DNA from 2 places in the Paramagnetospirillum magnetotacticum MS-1 genome. Region 2 is predicted to be linked to the other one. Evidence: predicted binding sites of a transcription regulator. Region 2 holds the regulator's gene; the other holds the start of a gene.
The links. The regulator PhoB, encoded in region 2, activates phosphate uptake and scavenging genes when phosphate is short. The targets are predictions, from matches to a motif close to TNTCATAAAACTGTCA.

Region 1: CCC_RS17960 (diacylglycerol/lipid kinase family protein) is a predicted target of PhoB. The motif match lies at 1,656-1,671, and genes of this name have one in related genera.

Annotation. Positions count from the first base shown of each region.
Region 1 is NZ_JXSL01000030.1:1,145,811-1,149,220, reverse strand. Features, by position in the region: gene CCC_RS17970 (glycosyltransferase family 4 protein) at 1-796, opposite strand, end outside; gene CCC_RS17965 (UDP-2,3-diacylglucosamine diphosphatase) at 724-1,560, opposite strand; gene CCC_RS17960 (diacylglycerol/lipid kinase family protein) at 1,731-2,663, shown strand; gene CCC_RS17955 (hypothetical protein) at 2,679-3,044, opposite strand; gene CCC_RS17950 (SagB/ThcOx family dehydrogenase) at 3,122-3,410, shown strand, end outside.
Region 2 is NZ_JXSL01000020.1:118,015-121,424, forward strand. Features, by position in the region: gene hpnH (adenosyl-hopene transferase HpnH) at 1-812, opposite strand, end outside; gene phoB (phosphate regulon transcriptional regulator PhoB) at 1,033-1,755, opposite strand; gene phoU (phosphate signaling complex protein PhoU) at 1,752-2,447, opposite strand; gene pstB (phosphate ABC transporter ATP-binding protein PstB) at 2,449-3,228, opposite strand; gene pstA (phosphate ABC transporter permease PstA) at 3,236-3,410, opposite strand, start outside.

The DNA.
Region 1 (3,410 bases), on a different contig from region 2:
GCAGCACCAAACCGAATGTGTCGGTGCGCGACGGAAAGACGAAGACATCGGCGGCGGCATAGTGGCGCGCCAGATCCTCGCCGAAACGGGCCCCCGCGAAATGAACCTCGGGAAAGCGGCGCTTCATCTCGTCGGCTTGGGGCCCATCGCCCACCACGGCCTTCGAACCGGGAAGGTCCAGGGCCAGAAAGGCCTCGATGTTCTTCTCCACCGCCACCCGGCCCACATAGAGGAAAATCGGCCCGGCCAGATGGGCAAAGGGACCGTCCGCGCCCCTGACCTCGGGCCGCGGGCGGAACAGTTCGGTATCCACCCCCCGGGACCAGCGGGCGATATTGCTGAAGCCCCGCCCCGCCAGTTCACTTTCGATTCCCTGGGTCGCCACCATCACCCGCGACGAGGCGTCGTGAAAACGGCGCATCACGGCATAGGAAATGGGCAAGGGCACGCCGAAGCGGGCCTTGATGTATTCCGGGAATTTGGTGTGATAGGCGCTGGTAAAGGGAATCTTGCGGCGCAAGCAATAGCGCCGGGCGGCCCAGCCCAGGGGCCCTTCGGTGGCAATGTGGATGGCGCAGGGTTGCGCCGCCTCGATCATGGCCGCCAGTTTGCGCCCCGGCTTGAAGGCCAGGCGGATTTCCGGATAGGTCGGGCAGGGAAGACTGCGGAAGCGGTCGGGGGTGACCATCACCACCTGATGGCCGGTACGCTCCAACTCGGCCCTTAAGGTGTCGAGGGTGCGGACGACGCCGTTGACTTGAGGGAGCCATGCATCGGTGACGACGAGTATGCGCATGTGTTTTCCTCGACCTCCAGCCAGCGGATGATTTCCAAAGATCCGTCGAAATTCTCCGCCAGGGCGGTACAGCTTTCGACCCAGTCGCCGTCATTGCAGTAAAGGACACCGTTCACGTCGCGCTTCTCGGCGTGGTGGATATGGCCGCAGACCACGCCGTCGGCGCCATGGCGGCGCGCCTCCTCGGCCATGGCGTCTTCGAAACTGGCGATGTACTGGACGGCATTCTTGACCTTGTGCTTCAGATAGGCCGACAACGACCAATAGGGAAAGCCCAGGGCGCGGCGCACCACGTTCAGCCAATGGTTCAGCGCCAGCGCCATGGTATAGGCGCTGTCTCCCAGATGGGCCAGCCACCGGGCATGCTTGACCACCCCGTCGAAAGCGTCCCCGTGCAGGACCAGCAGGCGCTTGCCGTCGGCGGTGTCGTGCAGAATGGTCGTCACCACCTGGATATCGCCGAACAGCAGGCCGTGATAGTCGCGGGCGAATTCATCGTGATTGCCGGGAACGAACACGACGCGGGTCCCCTTGCGCGCCTTGCGCAACAGCTTTTGCACCACGTCGTTATGGCTTTGCGGCCAGTACCACGAGCGCCTAAGCCGCCATCCGTCGATGATGTCGCCCACCAGATAGAGGGTTTCTGACTCGGTGACTTTCAGGAATTCCAGCAGGTCGTCAGCTTTGCAGCCACGCGTGCCCAAGTGAATATCGGAAATCCAGATGGTCCTGTAACGCCTCTTGATATGGAGACTGGCGTTCATCGGGCTATCATCCGAAGAAGTGTTGATATGCTCTGATGCCTTACATATGACACTCACCAATAATATTCATGTGTATTTTAACAAACCTTCAGATATTTCATTGAACTGAAGCATAGCCGTAACAAATAATTCACCGCGCCAGGCATCCTGGCGCGCTATACACAGCCCCCATGACCGTCGATCTCGCTGCCTGCACGACCGCTACAGATCCCCTTGCCGCCATGGCGCCGCGGCGGATCTTGGTGATTCACAATCCCACCGCCGGGCGGCGGCGCATCCGGCAGTTGGAACAGGTGGTGGCCGCCGCCCAAGCCCTGGGGGCGAAGGTGACCTGCCGCGAGACGGGGCGCCGGGGCGATGCCGAAGACTTCGCCGCCCTGGCCAGCGCCGATGATTTCGATGCGGTGATCGCGGCGGGCGGCGACGGCACGGTCAACGAGGTTCTCAACGGCCTGGGCGCGGGGCGGCACAGTCTGGCGCTAGGCGTGATTCCGCTGGGCACCGCCAATGTTCTGGCCTGCGAGATCGGGCTTGATCCCGACGACGTGGATCTGGTGGCCCGCACGATTGCCTTCGGCCCGACGCGGCGCATCCATGTGGGGCTGGTCAACCGGCGGCGTTTCCTTTTGATGGCGGGCGCCGGTCTCGACGCTCATGTGGTGGAATGCGTCAGCACGGCCTTAAAGCGCCGCGCGGGCAAGCTGGCCTATGTGGTGGAAAGCCTGCGTCAGGCGGTGGGCTACGACTTCCCCAAATTGACCATCCGCGCCGATGGGGTGGAATACGAGGCCCGCATGGTGGTGGCCTGCAAGGGCCGCTTTTACGGCGGCCCCTTCATCGCCGCCCCCGACGCCGATCTGACCTCCCCCATGCTGGAATTGTGCATCCTGCCCAATGCGGGCATGGCGGGCATGTTGCGCTATGGTCTGGCCCTGCCGCTGGGCAAGTTGCCCGGACTGCCCGAAGTGCGGGTGGTCTCGGCCCGCAATATCCTGATCACCGGGCCGCGCGGCGCCCCGGTCCAGGGCGACGGCGACATCGTCGCCCGCCTGCCCGCCGAAATCTCCATCGCCGAAGAGACCGTGGACCTCATCTGCCCCTAATGGCGGCATGCGGTCCTAATCATCCAGGTCGTCGTGCTCCAGCGCCCGGCGGCGTTCTTCCGCCAGGGAATGCTGGCTGGCGAACTCACCCGCCATGTCCAGGATCAGGATGGCCCCGGCCAGCCGCCCCCAGGCCTCGGTCTGGTCGGGATTGCGCGGCCGCAGCCGGGCCCGCAGATCCACCAGCAGGCGCATCAGCGTCCGTCCCGGCATCAAGGCGATGGGAACATCGGGAAGCGCGGCGATGCCGAAAGCCTCCTGCACCGCTGAAAGTCCCGCGCGGATATAGTCCTGATCCCCCTGATCCAGGGGCAGGATGCGATCGGGGGTCTTGCGGACCAGCCGTTCACCGGCCAGATCGGTGGGAGGGGGAGCGGTCATAATTCACGGCACTCGGGGGTGTTACGGCCTGTATTCTTTCCAATATATGGTGTGCCGTGAAGTGGGGAAAGATGGGCATGAGCGAAGTTTTGGACCAGATTGCCGCCTATCACACCCGCACCAAGCATTTCAGCCGCCGCTACGCCCGTGGACCGGGATTTCTCGACTGGGAGACTCAGCCCGATCCATTCCGGTCCTTCGATGGCGCCCGACGGGTGGACCTACCGCTGCGCCTGGACGCCGAGACTCCGCCCCTCGCCGCACTGGAAGGGCGAGAACCCGCCCCCCTGACCCCCGACGGACTGGGCCTGTTCCTGGAACTGGCTTTGGGCCTGTCGGCCTGGAAGGAGGCGGGCGGCACCCGCT
Region 2 (3,410 bases):
CAGGGGCGCTGCCAGCCGAAGACGTTGCGGGTCGGATTGCCCCAGGGCGTGCACTGATAGGTCTGGTTGCCCGCCAGGAAGTCCATGAACAGCGACGACTGGGTGAATTCCCACTTCTTGCCCCGGCCCAGGCGGAACAGCTTGCGGAACAGTTCCTTGGTGGCGCGGCGGTTGAGGAAGTGCTCGGTATCGGGCGCGCGCTCATAGGCATAGCCGGGCGACAGCGTGATGCCGCCCACGCCGATGGACTTGGTGTAGTCGAAGAACGCGGCCATGCGCTCGGCATCGGCGTTGTTGAACAAGGTGCAGTTGATATTGACCTGGAAGCCCTTGGCCTTGGCCGCCTTGATGGCCGAGACGGCCTGATCGAAGGTGCCTTCGCGCGACACGGCGCGGTCGTGGTCATCGCGGTTGCCGTCCAGGTGGACGGTCCAGGTGAAGTTCTTGTGCGGCTTGAAGGAATCGAGCTTCTTTTCCAGCAGCAGGGCATTGGTGCAGACGAAGACGATCTTGCCCTTGGCCAAAGCGCCCTCGACGATCTGGTCTATCTCGCGGTGCAGCAGCGGCTCGCCGCCCGCCAGCACCACCACGGGGGCCGGGCACTCGTCGATGGAGGCCAGGGCATCGGCCACCGAGATGCGGGAATTCAAAATGGCGTCGGGATAATCGATCTTGCCGCAGCCGTTGCAGGTCAGGTTACAACGGAACAGCGGCTCCATCATCAGCACCAGCGGATAGCGCTTATTGCCGGAAAGGTGCTGCTTGACGATATAGGAACCGATGCGCAGCGACTGGTGCAGGGGGACGGCCACGGGCTGAACTCTGATGTTGCCTCGAAAACGCTCTCATGGCTGGGAGCGGGCGGATCATACAGGCGTGGCCCGGAAAGTTTCAACAGTTGAAGGTGTAGGGGCATTATGCGGGGGGCACCGTGCCCGGCTGTCATCCCGGCCTTGAGCCGGGATCCAGGAGTCGCTCCCCCCTGGGTCCCGGATAGCGCTGCGCGCTTCCGGGATGACGATGGTTCGTTATTTACGCCGCATCCTCGCTGTCCAGCGCATAGCCCGCCGCGCGCACCGTGCGGATGATGTCGGCTTCGGTGTCGCAGTTCAACGCCTTCCTGAGGCGGCGGATATGTACGTCCACGGTTCGCGGCTCCACATAGATGTCGGGCCCCCAGACGGCATCCAGCAATTCCTCGCGCGAGAAGACCTGTCCCGGGTGCTGCAGGAAGAACTGCAGCAGGCGGAACTCGGTGGGGCCGAGATGGATGGGCTTGCCGCCCCGCGTCACCCGATGCGATGCCAGATCCATGGCGATGTCGCCCCAGCCGATCTGGCCTTTCTGGCTGACCGGCTGAGCGCGGCGCAGCAGGGCGCGGACGCGGGCCATCAGTTCGGGCAGGGAGAAGGGCTTGGTGAGATAGTCGTCGGCGCCGGTATTGAGGCCTCTGATCTTGTCGCCTTCCTCGCCCCGGGCGGTCAGCATGATGATGGGCAGTTCGCGGGTAGCGGGCTTACGGCGGATCTGGCGGCAGATCTCGATGCCAGACAGCGAGGGCAGCATCCAGTCCAGCAGCACCAGATCGGGTTTGCGCTCGGACAGGACGGTCAACGCCTCCTCGCCATCGCCTGCCTCGGCGACGCGATAGCCTTCCTTTTCAAGGTTATAACGCAGCATGGTGGCCAACGCCGCCTCGTCCTCGACGACCAGGACCAGGGGCTTGGAAGTATTGGCGGACTCGCGGGCGTTCATTCCTGGGCTCCGAGGGAAGCGCCCTTGGGCCGGAGGCCCTTGGGCTGGGTGCCGAGAATCTGGAAGTGCAGGGTCTCGGCGATATTGGTGGCGTGATCGCCGATGCGTTCCATGTTCTTGGCGATGAACAGCAGATGGGTCGATGCGGTGATGGTGCCGGAATCCTCGTTCATCTGGCTGATCAGGTCACGGAAGACGGTATTATAAAGGGAATCCACGTCCTCGTCGCGTGCCCAGACACCGATGGCCTTGTCCAGGTCCTTGTCCACATAGGCGTCGAGAATATCCTTCAGCAAGGCCAGGACCAGTTCCCCCAGGCGCACCACGCCCGCGGTCTGGGCCGTGGCGGGAAGATGGTTGAGGACCAGGGCGCGCTTGGACAGATTGGCGGCGTAATCGCCGATGCGCTCGATCTCGCCCGAGATGTTCAGCGCCGCTACGATGTGGCGGAGATCGCCAGCCATGGGCTGGCGCAGAGCCAGCAGGCGCACCGCGAAGCTGTCCACCTCGGCATCCAGTTCGTCGATGCGGCAATCGCCGTCCACCACCTTGTGGGCCAGTTCGTCGTCGCGGCGCGACAGCGACTGAAGCGCCGCGCCCAACTGGGCCTCGGCCAAGCCACCCATCTGGGCGATCATGCCCGACAGATGCGCCAGTTCGTCGTCGTAGGATTTAACGGTGTGATCAGTCATATCAGCCGAACCGCCCGGTGATGTAGCCCTGGGTCAAGGGCTCCTTGGGATTGGTGAAGATCTCCTCGGTGCCGCCCACCTCGATCAGCTTGCCCAGATGGAAGAAGGCGGTGCGCTGAGAGACGCGGGCCGCCTGCTGCATGGAATGGGTGACGATGACGATGGTGAAGTTGTCGCGCAGTTCGTCGATCAGCTCTTCCACCTTGGCGGTGGCGATGGGGTCCAGCGCCGAACAGGGCTCGTCCATCAGGATCACTTCGGGGGCCACGGCGATGGCGCGCGCGATGCACAGGCGCTGCTGCTGGCCGCCCGACAGGCCGGTGCCCGATTCCGACAGGCGGCTTTCCACCTCGGCCAGCAGACCGGCCTTTTCCAGGCTGTTCATGACGATCTCGTCCAACTCCGCCTGATCGCGGGCCAGGCCGTGAATGCGTGGCCCATAGGCCACGTTGTCGTAGATGGATTTGGGGAAGGGATTGGGCTTTTGGAACACCATGCCCACGCGGGCGCGCAACTGCACCACGTCCAATTCGCGGTCATAGACATCGCTGCCATCGAGGGTAAGGCTGCCGGTGACCTTGGCGCCTTCCACCATGTCGTTCATGCGGTTGATGCAGCGCAGGAAGGTGGACTTGCCGCAGCCCGACGGGCCGATCAGAGCGGTGACCTCGCCAGCCGGGATGTCCAGGTCGATATCATGGAGCGCCTGCTTCTCGCCGTAATGGACGTTGAGGCCGCGCGCCGAGATCTTGGAAGTGCCACGGGGAATGAACTGGTTCATGATTGTTCTACCACCGGCGTTCGAATTTGTTGCGCAGCCAGATGGCCGCCATGTTCATGACCACCAGGAACAGCAGCAGCACCATGATGGCCGCCGAGGTCTTTTCCACGAAGGCGCGTTCCGAGCTTCCCGCCCACAGATAGATCTGCACCGGCAGCACTGCCGAAGGGTCCAGCGGGCTC